Regions from separate parts of the Metabacillus rhizosphaerae genome, predicted to be linked through region 3. Evidence: riboswitches for the same ligand, from Rfam matches in the RefSeq annotation. Region 3 holds a riboswitch; each other region holds the start of a gene.
The links. Region 3 has a riboswitch for S-adenosylmethionine ahead of WCV66_RS07745 (methionine ABC transporter ATP-binding protein). Riboswitches for the same ligand answer to the same signal wherever they lie in the genome.
Positions count from the first base shown of each region.

Region 1: linked by a shared signal. The riboswitch ahead of metK (methionine adenosyltransferase) and the one ahead of WCV66_RS07745 (methionine ABC transporter ATP-binding protein) in region 3 are both predicted to bind S-adenosylmethionine.
Region 2: linked by a shared signal. The riboswitch ahead of WCV66_RS26010 (bifunctional homocysteine S-methyltransferase/methylenetetrahydrofolate reductase) and the one ahead of WCV66_RS07745 (methionine ABC transporter ATP-binding protein) in region 3 are both predicted to bind S-adenosylmethionine.
Region 4: linked by a shared signal. The riboswitch ahead of WCV66_RS03810 (Na+/H+ antiporter NhaC family protein) and the one ahead of WCV66_RS07745 (methionine ABC transporter ATP-binding protein) in region 3 are both predicted to bind S-adenosylmethionine.

Region 1 is NZ_CP147403.1:2,069,777-2,074,809, forward strand. It holds gene WCV66_RS10090 (alpha/beta hydrolase family protein) at 1-281, shown strand, start outside; gene WCV66_RS10095 (DUF2584 domain-containing protein) at 353-595, shown strand; gene pckA (phosphoenolpyruvate carboxykinase (ATP)) at 892-2,475, opposite strand; SAM riboswitch class I at 2,776-2,919, shown strand; gene metK (methionine adenosyltransferase) at 3,139-4,338, shown strand; gene WCV66_RS10110 (FixH family protein) at 4,527-5,033, shown strand, end outside.
Region 2 is NZ_CP147403.1:5,487,033-5,492,065, forward strand. It holds gene WCV66_RS26000 (S1 RNA-binding domain-containing protein) at 201-1,061, opposite strand; gene WCV66_RS26005 (YajQ family cyclic di-GMP-binding protein) at 1,243-1,734, shown strand; gene WCV66_RS26960 (hypothetical protein) at 1,900-1,953, opposite strand; SAM riboswitch class I at 1,982-2,253, shown strand; gene WCV66_RS26010 (bifunctional homocysteine S-methyltransferase/methylenetetrahydrofolate reductase) at 2,356-4,209, shown strand; gene metH (methionine synthase) at 4,202-5,033, shown strand, end outside.
Region 3 is NZ_CP147403.1:1,619,878-1,624,910, reverse strand. It holds gene WCV66_RS07755 (MetQ/NlpA family ABC transporter substrate-binding protein) at 108-953, opposite strand; gene WCV66_RS07750 (methionine ABC transporter permease) at 965-1,633, opposite strand; gene WCV66_RS07745 (methionine ABC transporter ATP-binding protein) at 1,626-2,651, opposite strand; SAM riboswitch class I at 2,784-2,892, opposite strand; gene WCV66_RS07740 (O-acetylhomoserine aminocarboxypropyltransferase/cysteine synthase family protein) at 3,261-4,574, opposite strand; gene WCV66_RS07735 (SCP2 sterol-binding domain-containing protein) at 4,716-5,033, opposite strand.
Region 4 is NZ_CP147403.1:753,095-758,127, reverse strand. It holds gene WCV66_RS03820 (DHA2 family efflux MFS transporter permease subunit) at 1-36, shown strand, start outside; gene WCV66_RS03815 (NupC/NupG family nucleoside CNT transporter) at 102-1,313, opposite strand; gene WCV66_RS03810 (Na+/H+ antiporter NhaC family protein) at 1,769-3,064, opposite strand; SAM riboswitch class I at 3,191-3,296, opposite strand; gene WCV66_RS03805 (TRM11 family SAM-dependent methyltransferase) at 3,520-4,473, opposite strand.

The DNA.
Region 1 (5,033 bases), 450 kb from region 3:
TGAAAAGAGTTATTGGTGGTACACCTACAAAATTCCCGAATCGATATATGTGGAGAACACCTTTGTACGAATTAGAAAACATGAATCCACCTGTATTAATTATACACGGAGTTAAGGATAAAAATGTCTCAGTTGAGCATGCATACAGGCTTGAAAAAAGATTAAAGGAATTAAATAAACAAGTTGAAAGCTGGTACTTTAAGGGATTTACTCATTATTTTCCTCCTAAAATAAACCGTGAAACACTACATAGACTATGTTCCTGGATGAAAAAACAATAAATTAGTTTTTCTTGTCAGGACAAGGTGGTAAAATAAAATAAAATGAAATGTACCAATAAGGAGGTTTTCTTTTGGGAATGCCTGTTGAATTCAATACAATGATTGTAACAAAAGGTAAAGAACAACGAGTGGAAGAAAATGTATTTCTTTTAACAAAAGAAGGATATAGAATATATCCGATCGATATTCCGTTAGAGGTTAGAAAAACGAAGGATGGAGAAATTGCTGGTGAGGCTATTGTAGAAAAACTTCAGCTTCATGAAAATAAAACAGTTGTAACATATCGGTTAGTTGCCCTTAATTCAACGAATTAATAAAACAAAAGATAAACCAGGTGAAAAAGTAATTAGCTTTTTCACCTGGTTTATTTGTTTTATAGTGTTCCAATCAACCTGAAATAGTTTTTATTTAAAAAACTACTATTTTTAGGAAAGAGCCTAAATTAATCCTGAAGTGAAATTGAAAAATTACAATATCATGAATTTTTGTTTGCAGGTTAGGATAAAATTATTATGTTGAAATATAACTTAAGTTATCAATTATCAGTTTAATATCTCTTTAAATAAAAGGGAGGCTGACTCATTAGCTTTTGAGTCAGCCTCCAATTCTTTTAACCTATAGGTCCACCAAATTGTTGGATTTCAGGGGAAACATGTGCAAATTTTTCAAAGTTTTTCTTAAACTGTGATGCTAGCTCTTTTGCTTTCTTTTCATAAGCTTCCTTAGAGCTCCAAGTAAGATGTGGCTGAAGTTTATCATCCGGAACACCTGGAACGTGTATTGGAATGTTGAGGCCAAATACTTCATCAGTTACCGTCTCAATATGATCAAGATCTCCTTCAATTGCAGCTTGAACCATTGCTCTTGTATATTGTAACTTTATTCGATTCCCTACGCCATATTCACCACCGGTCCAGCCTGTATTAACTAAAAATACTTGAACTTCATGTTCATCAATTTTTTGTCCAAGCATGTTCGCATAGCGAGTGGCTTGTAATGGTAGGAATGGTGAACCGAAGCAAGTTGAAAAGGTTGCCTCAGGAGCGGTAATTCCTCGCTCAGTTCCTGCAAGCTTACTAGTATAGCCGCTCAAAAAATGGTACATTGCTTGTTCTCTAGTTAACTTGCTAATTGGAGGAAGAACCCCAAATGCATCTGCAGTTAAAAAAACAATTGCTTGTGGATGTCCCGCTATACTAGGTGTAATAACCTTATCAATAGCATCTAACGAATATGCAGCCCTTGTATTCTCAGTGAAAAAGGAATTATCATAATCAGCTTCACGAGTTTCATTATCAACAACAACGTTTTCTAAAACGGCACCATAGCGAATGGCATTGAAAATTTGGGGCTCTTTTTCTTCCGATAAATTAATACATTTCGCATAGCAACCGCCTTCAATATTAAAGATGCCAGAAGTAGACCAGCCATGCTCATCGTCACCGATTAATCGTCTGTTAGGATCAGCAGACAAGGTTGTTTTTCCAGTTCCAGATAAACCGAAAAATAAAGCAACATCACCTTCAAAACCAACATTTGCTGAGCAATGCATTGAAAGAATATTGTTTTCTGGTAACAAAAAGTTCATAACTGAAAAGACAGATTTTTTCATTTCACCAGCGTATTCTGTCCCACCGATTAAAATTGTTCTTTTCTCAAATGAAATAATGATAAATGTTTCAGAATTTGTACCATCAACAGCAGGATCAGCTTTAAAGTGTGGTGCACAAAGAATAGTAAAAGGCTTCTCATTTGTAATCGATTTTTCATTGTCTTTTATAAAAAGCTGCTGTGCGAATAAATTATGCCAAGCATATTCATTTATGACTTGAAGAGGCAACTGATAGCGTTTATCTGCACCGGCAAAACCATTGAAAATGTATAATTCTTCTCGTTCCTTTAAGTAGTTGATCATTTTACTATAAAGCTTATCAAAGTCAGCCTCTAAAATAGGTTGATTAACAATGCCCCAATCAATTTTATTTTCGATAGAACTTTCTTTCACGATAAATTTATCTTGTGGAGACCTACCAGTATATGCTCCAGTAGTCGCTCGGATTGCACCAGTTGAGGTTAAAATCCCTTCCTTGCGTTTAAGTACTTTTTCCACAAGTTGAGCAACTGATAAATTATGTCTTGCATTATCCCCTTTTAACAACTCTGCTAATTCATTTGTCATCTCCACAATATTCATCCCCATTACCATCCTTTTCGAAAAATTAACGTAGAAAGATATATTACAAAATTCTGACTTAGTTTTAAATAGTATAACACATTATATTTAATTGAACATACTAATCGTGTGTGTTTTTTGAAAAAAAGTTTAGAAAGCAATTTTTATACTTCAAAAAGAAACTTAATAATATGTCAACAAAATGGGTAACACTAATGAATAGATTAATCATGAAAATTAATAGGAAATAATCTCTGATAACTTGCTGTTTTTTGTTGACACCATTACCCCAGTGCGCTATGATATGTCCTTGAACGGATTCTCTTATCCCGAGCTGGTGGAGGGACAGGCCCTATGAAACCCAGCAACCTGCTATCAAAGGAAAGCGGCGATTATGCCCAAATGACATTTTCCGACGCAAAGGTGCTAACCTGATGCAAGGCGAAAGCCCTTGATCGATAAGAGCGAAAGGCTATGAACGATAACAAACCTTTCCTCATTTAGGGAAAGGTTTTTTTGATAACAGAAAATAAGCGTATCTTCTTCATTAGAGTTTTACCAGGACAAGCATGTGGTAGAGGTACATAATAATTCTGTTCACAAAACATGCCAGCGTGATTCTTTTAGGTAAAAGGAAGAGTTCCGGATCAATTTGAACATGAGTATGAGGAGGAAAACTTTAACATGACTAAAAAACGTTTATTTACTTCTGAGTCTGTAACAGAAGGCCATCCAGATAAGATTTGTGACCAAATTTCAGATTCAATCCTTGATGCAATTATTGAAAAAGATCCAAATGCACGTGTAGCGTGTGAAACGTCTGTTACGACAGGATTAGTTTTAGTTGCTGGGGAAATTACAACAACTACATACGTTGATATCCCAAAAATTGTTCGTGAAACAATTAAAGGTATTGGCTATACACGAGCTAAATATGGCTTTGATGCAGAAACTTGTGCAGTTCTTACTTCAATTGATGAGCAATCAGCCGATATCGCTATGGGTGTTGACCAAGCACTTGAAGCTCGTGAAGGCCTAATGTCTGATGAAGAAATTGATGCAATCGGTGCTGGAGACCAAGGATTAATGTTTGGATTTGCATGTAATGAAACAAAGGAATTAATGCCACTTCCAATTTCATTAGCTCACAAACTTTCACGTCGTTTAACAGAAGTACGTAAAGAGGATATACTTCCTTACTTACGTCCAGACGGTAAAACACAAGTTACGGTAGAATATGATGAAAATGATAAACCAGTTCGTATTGATACGATCGTTATTTCTACTCAGCATCACCCAGAAATTTCATTAGAACAAATTCAGCGTAACCTAAAAGAGCATGTTATTAACCCAGTTGTCCCTGCAGAATTAATTGATGAAAATACAAAGTATTTCATTAATCCAACAGGTCGCTTCGTCATTGGGGGACCTCAAGGAGATGCTGGTTTAACTGGACGTAAAATTATCGTTGATACGTACGGTGGTTATGCACGTCACGGTGGTGGTGCATTCTCTGGTAAGGATGCGACAAAAGTTGACCGTTCTGCCGCTTATGCTGCTCGTTATGTAGCGAAAAATATTGTTGCTTCTGGATTAGCTGATAAATGTGAAGTTCAATTAGCATATGCAATTGGTGTTGCACAACCGGTATCGATTTCAGTTGATACATTTGGAACTGGAAAAGTATCGGAAGAAGTTTTAGTAGCTGTTGTACGTAACAACTTTGATCTACGTCCAGCGGGTATTATAAAAATGCTTAATCTACGTCGTCCGATATATAAGCAAACTGCTGCGTATGGACATTTCGGTCGTAATGATCTAGATCTTCCATGGGAAAGCACAGACAAAGCTGAAGCGTTAAGTAAAGAAGCGTTAAATCAATAATTTATAAAAGAAGAAAAGGGTCTGATGTATTTTGCATCAGACCCTTTTCTATATCAGTGTATAAGACTTAATAAGTGAATATTTTTTCTTCTATATGTGAATAAATATTGAAGCATCAAAGAAAACGTATCTAATTATGATAGTTATGTTATATCATAGTATGAGTGACGATTTGGAGGTTATACAATATGAAACAAGGGATAATCACTTGCTCCTTCATTTTCCTTTCTTTAGTTTTAAGCGGCTGTCAAGAATCAGCAAATCATCAAGAACATCAAGTCGCTTCTGAAGAGGAAGTAAAAGCACCAAAGGTTGAAATAATTGCTAGTAAACATGTTAATAAAAACGAAGAAGTACCAATCTCTGCAAAAGTATATTATGGTGATGATCTAGTGGACGATGCAGAGGTAACGTTTGAGATAAAACTTGGTGATGTTTCAGAAAAAATTGAAGCAAAACTTATTGAAACAGGTACATATGGAATTAATTATCAATTTAAGGAAGATGGTACATTCAAAATAACCGCACATACAAATGTAGAAAGTTATCATACGATGCCATCATTAGATATTCAGGTAGGAGAAGGCTCAACAGCTACGATTACAGAAAAGAATGATGAAAAAGAAAGCGAGAATGAGCACCAGCATCATGAACAAACAGAAGCGGGGCACCATCATAGTAGTGTAACGATAACT
Region 2 (5,033 bases), 1.8 Mb from region 3:
AAAGAGCCTAAAAGTATGAACCTGTATGACAGGATCTTACTTTTATATTATCTATTATTTACTTCAGTTTAAAACTGCCTAACGTTTGCTTTAAATCGTCAGTTAATTGACTTATTACGAAATGAACCATCGTCATATTCATATCGCCAATAAAAAACGTCCTCCATTTCTAATTAGAAATGGAGGACGTTTTGTTATTTTTATTGATCCTGCTGTTCTTTAAAATATGTCCAGCCATCTTTTTGATAAACTCTACCATTTTTCATTAAATGCCCTAAAGCTCGTTTAAACGCACCTTTACTTAGTTCAAATCGTTCATATATATCATCTGGATCACTTTTATCATTGAAAGGCATAGCTCCGCCTCTTTCTTGCATATAACCATAAATTCGTTCTGCATCACCACTCAATGCCTCATGCTTACGAGGCAATAAACTGACGTTAAGAGTCCCATCTTCCTTCACGTCAATAACTCGTCCTGTTACTGTTTCACCTAAACGCGGCTCAACGGTTCGCTGTGAGGAATGGATAAAACCTTTATAGCCTTCTTCAGTTAATATGAATGAACCTGCTACAATCATTCTGTAAACAGTTCCTGATATTTCTTTATTAAACAACGAACGATCAGCATCTTTAAAGAGAGGTTCAACAATTTCCTCTGTCGCTAGGCGAACAAAAAAACGGCCATTTCCTGAAACCTTTAATGTACAATAAAGCTTGTCCCCTGGTTTAGGCCATACTTCTCTTAAAAACGGGAGGTGATCCATTGCAACAAGAGCATCCTTACTCAAGCCAATATCCACAAATGCCCCCATATCATCTACTACATCTACCACTTCGACCCAACCATATGATTGATCCGTAATCAGTGGTTTTTTCATTGTTGCATACAATCGTTCTTGAGCATCAATCACGAAAAAGACCTCAATTTTTTCTCCAACCTCGATTTCTCCTATCACTTCGCTTTTATGTAATAGTACGCGCTCATCTCCATCTGTTAAGAAGTATCCATAATCAACCTTTTCATCTATCGTTAATATTGCAAATGTGCCTGGCATCATATCATTTATCGTTCCTTTCATCATTTAAGTGAAAATATTATTAGTTCTCACTTTCTCATCATTTATACGTCGTTTTCAGCAAACAATTATACTCAATAATCATCTGAGCGTTTAAAAAGTTGTGAACATTGTTTTATTTTACTATAATCTAACCATATTATATACGTAATGGAGGATTAATATGGCGAAAGATAGTTCATTTGATATTGTATCCAAAATTGAATTCCCTGAAGTAACAAATGCAATTAGTATAGCAATGAAAGAAATTGCTACTCGTTATGATTTCAAAGGGAGCAAAAGTAATATATCATTAGAAAAAGAAGAACTAGTTTTAGTCTCAGACGATGAGTATAAGCTAGACCAACTAAAAGATGTCCTATTATCAAAACTTGTTAAACGAAATGTACCAATTAAAAATATTTCGTATAAAAAAATTGAGAATGCCTCAGGTGGAACAGTTCGTCAAAGAGCAGAATTAGTTTCTGGGATTGATAAAGAAAATGCAAAAAAAATAAATACGCTTATTAAAAACGCTGGCTTAAAGGTGAAAACTCAAATTCAAGATGATCAAATTCGTGTAACAGGAAAAAGCCGAGACGATTTACAACAAGTCATTGCTGCAATAAGAGAAGCTGACCTACCAATTGACGTACAGTTTATTAATTATCGCTAAAAACAAAAGCGCTGGAGCTGGATGTCAAAGTTCCTACCAAAAGTAATCTTATATGATTTTCCCAGGCAGTTCATCAAACAAATCGTTGTCACATGAACTGCCTTTTTTACGTTTCAAAACTTGATTACCACCTTTTCCCACACTTAATTTTATCCAAAATATCATTTAACTATTGATATTTTTCATAATATTAGATAAATTAGTTGTAACACTTTTCAATATATTAAAGTAAATACAATAATTTCATATCTTATCAAGAGAAGCTGAGGGACTGGCCCTATGAAGCTTCAGCAACCGGTCCATAACGAGTGAAGACCTGGATTTTAGTTGATTGTTCAAAGGAAGAAAATAAACCTTAAGTTGTTTTCTATCCGCATCTACAAAGCTTGCAGGTGCGGATAGAAAACAAACAACAGTATGGTTTACAACCTTTCTAAACAATTTAATCTATCCTACTTATCCTCCGAGTGCCAAGGTGCTAATTCCAGCTAAGCATGTAAGATGCTTGAAAGATAAGGGGAAGCTTTGAATCATTCAGCCTTCTTCTTAAGAGGGCTTTTTTTATTATTATTTCGATTCATCTTTTCTCCTCACACTACTACATAGATCGGAGGCTTTTCTATGAGCTTTTTGGAAGACTTAAAAAGTAAGATTTTAATTGGGGACGGTGCAATGGGAACAATGCTTTATTCCCATGGTGTTGATCGTTGTTTTGAAGAATTAAACCTATCAAAACCTGATGATGTCAAGCGCGTTCATCAAGCATATATTCAAGCCGGTGCTAACCTAATTCAGACGAACACCTATGGGGCAAATGATATTAAACTCTCACGTTACGGCCTAGAGGATGAAATTAGACAAATTAACAAAACTGCTGTTGAAATTGCCAAACGAGCAGCTACTTCTTCGACGTATGTATTTGGAACTATTGGCGGAGTTCGTTCCTTCAAAAAAAGTGCCCATACACTTGAAGAAATTAAACGCAATTTTAGAGAGCAGTTGTTTATCTTACTAAATGAAGATGTAGACGGCCTATTACTTGAAACCTACTATGATTTAGAGGAAATGAAAACAGTACTCCAAATTGCAAAAAAGGAAACAAATAAACCAATCATTGCCAATGTATCCCTCCATGAAGCAGGTGTTTTACAAGATGGAACAGCATTAACAGATGCTTTTTCAACTCTCGAAGAGCTTGGTGCAAATGTAATTGGCTTAAACTGCCGTTTAGGTCCATACCATATGATTCAATCTCTTGAGGAGGTTCCACTTCTTGAGTCAGCCTATCTATCTGTATTCCCGAACAGTAGCTTACCTGCTTTAAATGAAGGTCGTCTTGTTTATGAATCTGATGAAGGTTACTTTAAGGAGAGCGCTCTGAAATTTAGAGACCAAGGTGTTCGCCTAATTGGTGGCTGTTGTGGAACAACACCAAAACATATTCAAGCAATCGCTGAAGCTGTAGGGCATCTTGCTCCTGTTACAGATAAAAAGGTAAGAGTTCCGAAGCAAGTACAAGTAAATATCACATCTAGTAATACTGACACACTTCCTCCACTTCAGGAGATTGTAAAGGAAAAACGTTCAGTTATTGTTGAGCTTGACCCACCGAAGAAGCTTGGAATGAATAAATTCCTTGAAGGGGCACAAGCGCTTCATCATGCAGGTATCGATGCTTTGACTCTTGCAGATAACTCGCTTGCTTCTCCACGGGTAAGTAACCTAGCTGCCGGAATACTCGCAAAAGAAAAAACAGGTGGCAGAGCATTAATTCATATTACATGTCGTGATCGAAACTTAATTGGCTTACAGTCTCATTTAATGGGTTTACATTCATTAGGACTATCTGATGTACTAGCAATTACTGGTGACCCTTCAAAAATTGGTGATTTCCCTGGGGCAACTTCTGTTTATGATGTTTCCTCGTTTGATTTAATCAGTTTAATTAAACAATTCAATGAAGGTGTCTCTTACTCCGGTAAACCATTAGGTGAAAAAACCAACTTCTCAGTTGCGGCTGCCTTTAATCCAAATGTTCGTCACTTAGATAAGGCTGTTGTCAGACTTGAAAAGAAAATTGCCCATGGTGCAGATTATTTTATCTCACAACCTCTTTATTCAAGTCAGCAAATTGTAGATGTATATGAGGAAACCAGAAACTTAAAAGCACCTATTTACATCGGGATCATGCCATTGACATCAAGCCGTAACGCAGAATTTATTCATAATGAAATTCCTGGAATTAAACTTTCAGATTCGATTCGTGAAAAAATGGCAGCAGCTGGAACAGATAAGGAACAAGCCCGCCAAGAGGGCTTAGCCATTGCAAAGGATCTTATTGATACAGCATTTGATTTATTTAATGGAATTTATTTAATAACTCCATTTTTACAGTACGACCTTACAGTGGAGCTAACCAATTACATCCATGAGAAGGAAAAACAACTGGCTGAAAGGAAGATTACACATGTGTAGCATCAAAAATGAAATAAAAAAACGGATACTTGTACTTGACGGTGCAATGGGTACAATGATTCAAGCTGCTGATCTTACACCTGATGATTTTGGTGGTGAAGACTACGAAGGCTGTAATGAATATTTAACTTTAACAGCACCGAAAACAATTGAAATGATTCATGAAGCCTATCTTGAAGCAGGCTCAGATATCATTTCAACAAACACATTTGGAGCTACTTGTCTTGTTTTAGATGAATATGACCTAGGTTCTTTCGCCCTTGAACTTAATATTGAATCAGCTAAAATTGCAAAAAACGCAGCTGATAAATTTTCCACACCTGAAAAACCAAGATATGTTGCAGGAGCAATGGGTCCAACAACGAAAACGTTATCTGTAACTGGTGGGACAACATTTGATACTTTAGTCGATAACTATGAAGAACAAGCAAGAGGATTAATTATCGGTGGCGCTGACTTACTTCTCCTTGAAACTAGCCAGGATATGCTCAATGTAAAAGCTGGATTCTTAGGCATCCAAAAGGCATTTGAAACAACAGGTAAAGAGCTTCCACTTATGGTTTCAGGAACAATTGAACCAATGGGTACAACATTAGCAGGACAGGATATTGAGGCTTTTTATGTCTCATTAGAGCATATGAAACCAATTTCGGTTGGTCTAAACTGTGCAACAGGTCCTGAATTTATGACAGACCATATCCGTACATTATCCGGATTAGCGAATACAGCTGTAAGTTGTTATCCGAATGCTGGCTTACCTGATGAAGAAGGTAATTACCATGAATCACCTGAGTCACTTGCCAAAAAACTTGTTGGCTTCGCTG
Region 3 (5,033 bases):
CTAGGCGCTGGAGCTGGATGTCAAAGTGTTATCCGCAGTACAAGCATTTTTTAATTTCGAGATAAGAACAAAAAAAGGCCAACAAATATGTCGGCCTCTTTTTCTATTTATTCACTTTTTGCTGCGGAAATAACAGATCCTTTGTATTTTGTTTCGATAAATTCTTGTATCTCTTCTGATTGTAATACTTCTACTAATGCTTTAATTTCTTCTCTGTCTTCGTCACCTTCACGAACAACAATTAGGTTAACATAAGGGTTGTTCTCTGGTGATTCTAGTGCAATTGCATCTTCAGCTGGGTTTAATTCAGCATCTAGTGCATAGTTACCGTTAATTAAAATAGCATCAGCTTCATCATTTTCATAAGCCTTTGTCAGCATTGGCGCCTCAATATTAGCTTCAAACACTAAATTTTTAGGATTTTCTGCAATATCTTCTATTGTTGCTGCAGTTTTTTCAACGCCCTCTTTAATCGTAATTAATCCCTTTTCTTCTAATAAAGAAAGCATACGACCGTGATCAGCAACAGAGTTACTCATAATAATTTTTGCTCCATTTGGTAGATCTTCTAATGACTTATGGCGTTTTGAATAAACACCAATTGGTTCGATATGGACTCCACCAGCATTCACAAATTTATAATTATTATCAGCAATTTGAGACTCTAAATAAGGTTCATGTTGGAAGTAATTAGCATCTAACTCTTCTTCTGCTAATGTCTTATTTGGTAAAACATAATCTGTAAATTCTACGATTTCTAATTCAATCCCTTTTTCTTCTAATAAAGGTTTTGCTTCTTCTAATATTTCAACATGTGGTACAGGTGATGCACCTACTTTTAATGTTTTTGCCTCTCCTTCGGAACCTTCAGTTCCTTCCTGTGACGCCCCACCACAAGCAACAAGTGCTGTTGTAAAAATCGTAAATATAATTGCTAATAAAGCTTTTTTCATCGTTCTTCCTCCTATCGTTTGTCAATTGATTTAGTTATGATATCTCCAATAATTTGGATGATAAACACGAAAATTAATATGATAACCGTTGCTATTAATGTTACTTGATTATTCCCACGGTTAAAACCTTCCATAAATGCTAGATTCCCTAATCCACCAGCACCAATAGCACCTGCCATTGCTGTATACCCTATTAACGCAATAGCGGTAACTGTAATACCAGAAACTAACGCTGGCATCGCTTCGGGTAAAAGGACCTTCCAAATAATTGTGCTTGTTTTAGCACCCATAGATTTAGCAGCTTCAATGACACCTTTATCAATTTCCCTTAAAGCAATCTCGACCATGCGCCCATAAAAAGGAGCTGCCCCGATTATTAACGCTGGTAATGCGGCATTTGCACCGAGTATTGTTCCAACAAGTACTTTTGTAAAAGGTAATAATAAAATAATTAAAATAATAAATGGTATTGATCTAAATATGTTAACAATTCCTGCAACTAGATTATTAACATACTTACTTTCCCATATGTTTCCCTTTGCTGTTAAAAATAACAGTAAACCTAGAATAATTCCTAAAATAAATGTCGCCACAACCGATAAGCTTGTCATATAGATTGTTTCCTTTGTTGCAAGCCAAACCTTTTCCCAATCTACTTCAGGTAGAAGCTGTTCAAGCATTGGCAATCACCTCCACCTCAATGTGTTGATTATAAATAAACTCTAATGCTCGATTTAATTCTTGTTCATCTCCATCTAAATGAATAAACAGACTTCCATATGATCCACTTTGTGTTTGTGAAATCTTCCCTTGTAAAATATTCACATCGATTGCAAACTTTCTAATTAGATTTGTTATCAATGGTTGTTCTGCTGATTCACCAACAAAGGTTAATTGAATAACCTTACCCTTTGGATAATTCTCTAAAAGATTTGCCACTACTTCATTCGTTTCCTCTGGTTCTGTAACTTGTTTCACAAAGCGCTTAGTAATTGGTTGTTTAGGATGCTTAAAAACGTCGAGTACATCCCCTTCTTCAACTACCTCCCCATTTTCCATCACAGCTACACGATGACATATTTTTCGTATAACATGCATCTCATGAGTAATCAGCACAATTGTAAGTCCAAGTCGTTTATTAATATCTACAAGCAAATCTAATATAGAATCCGTTGTTTGGGGATCTAAAGCTGATGTAGCTTCATCACATAATAATACTTTAGGGTTATTAGCCAATGCTCGCGCAATTCCTACACGTTGCTTTTGCCCACCACTTAATTGTGAGGGATATGCATTCTCACGACCTTCAAGTCCTACAAGCTTGATCAGCTCATCCACTCGTTTCAAACGTTCAGCTCTTTTTACACCTGCAATTTCTAATGGAAAAGCAATATTTTCTCTCACTGTTCGAGACCATAAAAGATTGAAATGCTGAAAAATCATACTTATTTCTAAACGTGCTTTTCGTAATTTCACTCCACCAATTGAATCTATTTGACTACCAGCAACGCTAATATCACCACTGGTTGGTTTTTCTAGTCCATTCAACAACCGGATTAGTGAACTTTTACCCGCTCCACTATATCCAATAATCCCGAAAATTTCACCCTTATCAATTTTTAGATTCACATTATTAACAGCAGTTACATTACCTGATTTTGTTTGATAAACTTTATTAACATTCTTTAATGTAATCAAGTTGTCACCTTCTTTCAGTTCGAATACCTCACTTCAATCTATCACTTTTATGGAAAATTCATGTTGCAATATAGTATTTTGATAAAGAAAAAACCCTTCTGCAATGAGCAGAAAGGCACAAAAATGTCCTTTCTCTCATCTCTCAAAGCTAAACAGCTTTGTGTGAATTGGCACCACTTCAACAATTGTTGATGGTTGCCGGGCTTCATAGGGCACTTCCCTCCACCTCTCTTGATAAGAGAACTACGTATATAATTAAAGTTAAATTAAATTTTAGTGAGCTTAAGTACGTTTGTGATTGTATCATGCAATTAAAAATCATGTCAAACAAATTCTCTTTTTTCTAAAAATTGCATTTTATTTTAGTGATAAACTATTATAGGATAACTCCAAGAACAAAAGCCCAAGCGCCTTGATCAGCCCCGACAAGCATAAGATGATTTAGAATAGAAGGCGTTTTTTGCCTTCAATTCTAAATTAGCTTATGACCTCGAGGGGCTAGGCGCTGGAGCTGGATGTCGTGCGCTTATCCACAGTTCAACGAATTTTATAATTTCCAACTAAAAAAGGGATGACTTTGCATGAAAGTCATCCCTTTATATTCAATATTTAAATATGGACACTTTCGGTTCCCTTAACGCCAGTTGCTTTGTAAATAGCTTGATCAAGATCATCGATGATATCTTGAATATGCTCTATTCCAACCGATAAGCGAATTAAGTCCTCCGTTACACCCGATCTTTTTAAGTCCTCTGTACTTAACTGTTGATGGGTTGTACTAGCAGGATGGATGATCAAACTTTTTGCATCCCCTACGTTCGCAACGTGTGACCACAGTTCTACATTATTAATAACAGCAGCTCCTGCCTCTCGTCCACCCTTTATTCCGAAAACGATAACGGATCCAGCACCATTAGGTAAATATTTTGCTGCTAAATCTTTTGCAGGATGATCCGAAAGTTCAGGATATAGAACCCATTCAACAGAAGGGTGCTGCTCTAAATACTTAACCATCTTTCTAGCATTAGCAACATGCTCTTTCATTCGAACATGAAGAGTTTCTAAACCTAGTGTGAATTGGAATGCATTATATGGGCTAATTGCGGGACCTAAGTCTCTTAGCAATTGAACTCTAGCTTTAATAATGAATGCCTGCTCGCCTAATGCTTCTGCATATACTAGATCATGATAACTCGGATCAGGGGTCGTAAAACCAGGGAATTTAGGGTTATTCCAATCAAACTTCCCACCATCAATGATTACTCCTCCTAGAGTTGTCCCATTTCCTAATAACCACTTTGTTGCTGAGTGGATAACGATATCTGCACCATGTTCAATCGGCCGGCAAAGATAAGGTGTAGCAAATGTATTATCTACAATTAACGGAATCCCAGCTTCATGCGCTATATTCGCGACAGCTTCAATATCAAGTACATCTAAACTTGGATTTCCAATGGTTTCAGCGAATATAGCTTTTGTTTTAGGTGAAATAGCAGAACGGAAGTTTTCAGGATTTTTGGGATCAACAAACACTGTATCTATTCCATATTTCGGTAAAGTATTTGCAAAAAGATTGTAAGTTCCCCCGTATAATGTTGAAGCAGATACAATTTCATCACCTGCTCCAGCAATATTTAAAACCGAAAGTGTAATCGCCGCCATTCCACTAGATACCGCTAAGCTACCTATGCCACCTTCAAGCTGTGCAATTCTTTCTTCAAAAACAGTTGAAGTTGGATTGTGAATTCGGGTATAAATATATCCTGGTTCTTTTAAACCAAAGAGGTTAGCTGCGTGCTCAGTATTCTCAAATAAGTAAGCATTTGATTGATAAATAGGCACAGACCTGGCACCTGTCATTGAATCTTTCTTTAGCCCTCCGTGAATTGTGACCGTTTCTGGCCGGTAATTTTTCTCTTGCATCTTAACTCCTCCTATTACAAGATGTATTTTTCAAAAAATACTTCACTGTTGGTTTTGAATTCTAAGATGCAAATTTCTATACCTATTAGTCTACCTATATAGTAAACGATTTCAAACTTCAGATTCAAGGATTTCCCCTTATCAACTTAACTTTATGATTGCCTCGAATTTTAAAAAATTACGATAAGACCCTTTGATCGTAATTTTCCCAAAAGCAATTAATTGCTTTAAGCTTACAGTGTTTAATAATACTTGTTCGAGGTCATAGCCTTCTCCTTCCATGACAAAGTCAATTTTCGAAGGTTGAGTATGTAACGTTTTAGCCCCTTTTGATGATAGTTCAATAAAATGACTAATCTCTTGCTGAGGTTTTATTTCTACTATTAGAGTTTGATTCAAAAGTATTGGAGTTAAAAACCGAGCTTTATTAAAATTAGAAATAAACGTTGTCATATACAT
Region 4 (5,033 bases), 870 kb from region 3:
AAAAGACCACAAAAGGTGGCACTAAATGAAGGTTAGGATTCACTGAAAAAGGGTAACCCCAAAAAGTCTTAAACAGAGACTTTTGGGGTTACCCTTTTCCTTTAAATAAACATACCTGCTATTGCTGCACTTAATAAGGAAGCTAACATTCCTGCTGCTACTGCACGGAGACCTAATCTTGCAATATCAGGGCGGCGATTTGGTGCTAGTTCACCTAAGCCACCAAGAAGAATTGCCATAGAACTTAGATTTGCAAAGCCACATAGTGCAAAGCTTACAACCATTACTGTTTTATCAGACAATTGGTCGATTTGTGGTGCAAATGCTGAATAAGCAACAAACTCATTTAATACTAACTTTTGTCCAATAAAGCTACCTGCGGTAACTGCTTCTGACCAAGGTACACCCACAGCAAAAGCAATCGGAGAGAACAGGATTCCTAAAATTCCCTCAAGTGATAGTGTTTCAAAACCAAATATCCCACCTATACCGCTTAAAATCCCATTAACTAAAGCAATTAATGCAATAAATGCTAATAACATCGCTCCAACATTTAATGCAAGCTTTAACCCGTCGCTTGCACCACGAGCTGCTGCATCAATAACATTTACTGAATCTGTATCTTTGGAGATTTCAAAATCTGAGTCGGATGATCGCTCTGTCTCTGGCATCATTATTTTTGCCATAATTAATCCTGCAGGTGCCGCCATAAAGCTTGCAGCAAGTAGATATTCAAGTGGTACACCTAAAAGTGCATAACCAACAAGTACAGACCCTGCGACAGAAGCAAGTCCACCCGTCATTACTGCAAAGAGTTCAGACTTCGTCATTTTAGCTAAATATGGTCGGATAACAAGTGGTGCTTCCGTTTGACCAACAAAAATATTTGCTGCCGCTGATATTGATTCTGACTGACTCGTGCCTAGAAGCTTTGATAAACCACCACCAATGATTTTTATAAACCATTGCATAATGCCTAAATAATATAAGACTGAAATTAATGATGAAAAGAAAATAATTACTGTTAACACTTGAAAAGCGAATACTACCCCAAATTCTCCGCCACTTGCAAGTGGACCAAAAAGAAATGAAATTCCTTCATTTGCATAATTAATAATATCCTGGACCCTTAAAGTGAACCACTCCAGCCCAGATCTTCCCGCTTCCCACTTCAACACGATAAATGCAAAAATAATCTGGATCGCTAAGCCACCAATTATAGTTCTAAAATTAATCGCTTTCTTTCCACTGGATAAAAGAAATGCAATACACAAAACAACTAAAATACCGAATATTCCCCATAATAAATTCATTATTGTCACCTCTTAGATGTATCAAATTTGGTTAAGTACTAAGAATAAGTGCTTACCATTACTTAATAGGATTTAGTTGTCAGTCATCAGACAACCATTTGATCTTACCAAACCCTACTTGAAATATAAATGGATGTTTTGTGAATCCATTAAGAAAACACCAAAATCATACTTATGTATTATATTTACCTGTATAAAGCAGTCCATTCATAAAAAGAACAAAGTCCTTTTTATTTACCGAAATGATTTTTATTTCTAAACTAGTCTTTTATCATTAATTGAGTATCTAAGGACCAAATTTAAATACAAGGCACCGTTAAACTTGGTTGTTGATTTCCGCTGCAATCATTCACTCCAATCAACAACGTACCAAAATCAATAGTGAGCTTTAACAGAGCTAAATACAAAAAAACTAACCCAACGTTATAAGTAAAGGTTAGCCTTTTGTAACTGATTCAATTCCTACCTCGCTCAAATCGTGGATAACCGATTAAAATTGAGATCACTCCACATACTCCAATTAATAATGGATAAAATGAAAATTGTAAAATACTTACTGGTGATATATTTGCAACTCCTGCAGCTACAAGTAATTGTGCTCCATATGGGATTAAACCTTGAATACAGCACGAAAAAACATCTAACAGGCTTGCTGATTTACGTGGATCAATCTCATACTTATCAGCAATATTTTTAGCAAGCGGGCCAGTGATGATAATGGAAATCGTGTTATTTGCTGTTGAAAGATCTGTTAAACCAACAAGTCCAGCAATACTAAATTCAGCCCCTCTTTTTGATTTAATATTGCGTGTCACTTTATAAAGAAGATAATCAATACCTCCATTATGTTTAATCACTTCCACCATGCCTGCAATTAATATGGCTAGGAAAGAGATCTCATACATCCCTGACATCCCATTACCTATTTGTTGAATGATATCCATTAAGCGGTAACTACCATCTGCTAACCCAATAACTCCTGAAAAAACAACTCCAATGAAAAGAACGAGGAATACATTGACCCCTGCTAGCGCTGTGATAAGCACAAAGATATATGGTAAAATTTTAACCCAACTATATGAATGCTGTGTGACAACTGCTTGTTCTCCGATTGTTAAAAACCCCAGAATAACACAAGCAATTATTGCCGCCGGTAAGACAATGAAAAAGTTCACTTTAAACTTATCTTTCATTTTTGTACCTTGTGTGCGCACTGCAGCAATCGTTGTATCAGAAATAAAAGACAAATTATCACCAAACATCGCACCACCAATAACCGCAGCCATTGAAAGTGCTAGTGAAATATCAGTCTGCTCACTAATACCAACGCCTATTGGTGCAAGTGCTACAATTGTTCCCATACTTGTACCCATAGATAGAGATATAAAACACGCGATAATGAATATACCCACCATTAATAAGTTTTGTGGTACAACTGATAATGCAAGATTTACAGTTGAATCAACCGCACCCATTCCCTTTGCTACTTCTGAAAAAGCACCAGCTAAAAGGAAAATAATGACCATTAACATGATATTTGTGTCACCGGCACCCTTACAAAAGATCTCAACCTTCTGATTGAAAGACTCTTTTCGATTCATTGCTAAAGCGACGGCTGCTGCAATCGTAATCGCCACTATAACAGGAAACTTATAAAAATCTCCTGTTACGATTCCAGAGCCAATAAAGATTATTAAAAACACGACAAAAGGCAAAAGCGCCCATGGATTCCCTTTTCTGTCTGTACTCATGATGAACACCTCACTAATTTTTTACAAAACACCTTTTTCATCCACTCTGTCATCCTATATGTGGGGAAAATAAAAAACCTCTTCTTTTCAAACAAATAGAAGAGGCCTTATTATAATAAAACACCCTTCTCATCTTTCAAGCGTTTTCGCTTGCTGGATTTGGCACAGCACTCATCTTGAGCCTGCTGCCGAGACTTCATTGGGCCAGTCCCTCTGTCTCTCTATATAAGAAGATCATCATATTTATTTTTTTATTAAAAACATAAATAAGAGTACAACATTTATATTCTTTTCGCAAGAGTATAAAAAAATTATTACACCCTTCAACAAGGATGTTAACCACCAAGATTAAAAGGAATAAATGGAATTACCTTGTCCACTTTAAAAGGTCAAATCAAGGGACAGTCCCTCACAACATTAAAGCTGTGAAGTGGTGAGGGACTGTCCCCCTTTCCTCACTTACATACGATCACTTCACGAATAAACGACCCTTTTTTAGCGATAGCTCGATCAATAATGGAAAATCCTGCGTTTCTTAAAACCTCATCAATCGGTTCGATTGTTACCACTACCACTTTCTTTGCAAACCTCCGCGCACTCTCGAGCATTTCCAGTTTTTCTGCATCTGTTATGACAGAACACAAGTTGTAAGGCAAATCAATAATCGCTACATCATAGTCATTAGTTATATCTCTGATATCTGCTAAATTTACTTCTCCAGTTAGACCAAAGTGTTCGATGTTTTCTCGTGCCCCATTCAGGATTAGGTAATTTCGGTCACTTCCTACTATATCAATCCCCATTGATCGGGCTTCAACTAGTACTGTTCCAATCCCACAGCATGGGTCGATTGCCTTTATTCCACTTGGATTTGGAATGGCAATATTCACTACCGCCCTTGCAACACGAGTATTGAGAGCAGTGGAATAACCATGAGGCTTCTTTTGATGTTTGAGCCAAACCGCCTCACTTTTAGCGTAGTCACCGAATACCCATCTTCCATTTACATTCATGACCCCAAACAATCGATCTGGATTATGGAAATCCGCTTCACCTTTGACATGCAATCCAATCTCTCGCTCTACTGAACGTCGTCTCTCAAAGCCTTCTTTTTCAGTTTTTGCAAGCCCTCCATTTTTTACATAAATAACTTTAAATGTCTCCTCGACTAATTGTAGAGATTTTACCTTTTTGACAAGGTCCTGAAGGCTTTCCCCCTCATATCTCACTTCAATTCTTTCCTTAATAAACGGGCTTCGCGTGGGATTAACCTTCACTGGGCTTTCCAATACTCTAGACTTAGACTCTTTTCCAAAAAAAGAGCGCATTTCCAAAGCACACAAAGAACTTTCGTCATCAGGATAGGAGTAAGTATATACATAATTCATTTTTGGGTCTTTATTGTCCAATTAATTTTCATCCTTTAATAATCTATTTCAGCTTCACTTCATGCGATATTAATTGATTATCACAATCGTTACCTGTTCATTTCTTGTTTCATTATAACAAGAAGTGAACCTTTGCCAAACCGTTCACTGTTGATTTTGGCACTTTGTTGGTTAGGGCGTAAGACGGGAGTCCGCTTCAGGGCCGCTTTAACATTTAATACGAAGATATGGTTATTAACCAGTTATTTAGGCAACCATATTTTAGGGTACTTACACATCTTCCTTGTTATTATTTATAATTCTTATATAAATCAAGAGCATTTTATTTTTCTAAAAATACCGGTTTATTGAGAAATCTAGATAATAATTGAAAATTTAAGTTTTACCACCAAAATCAATTTAGATCGTTTTAGAAATACCTTGCATTTCACAAGACCTACCAGTGTTGATACACAAAAGTGAATTAAATATCTTCCGAAGATTGAGTATTATCCTTGACAAAATAATGAGGTTTATATAATAATTAATTTTGAATTAGAATTATTATTTATAACTAATAAAAACTAAGAAGAAATTATAAT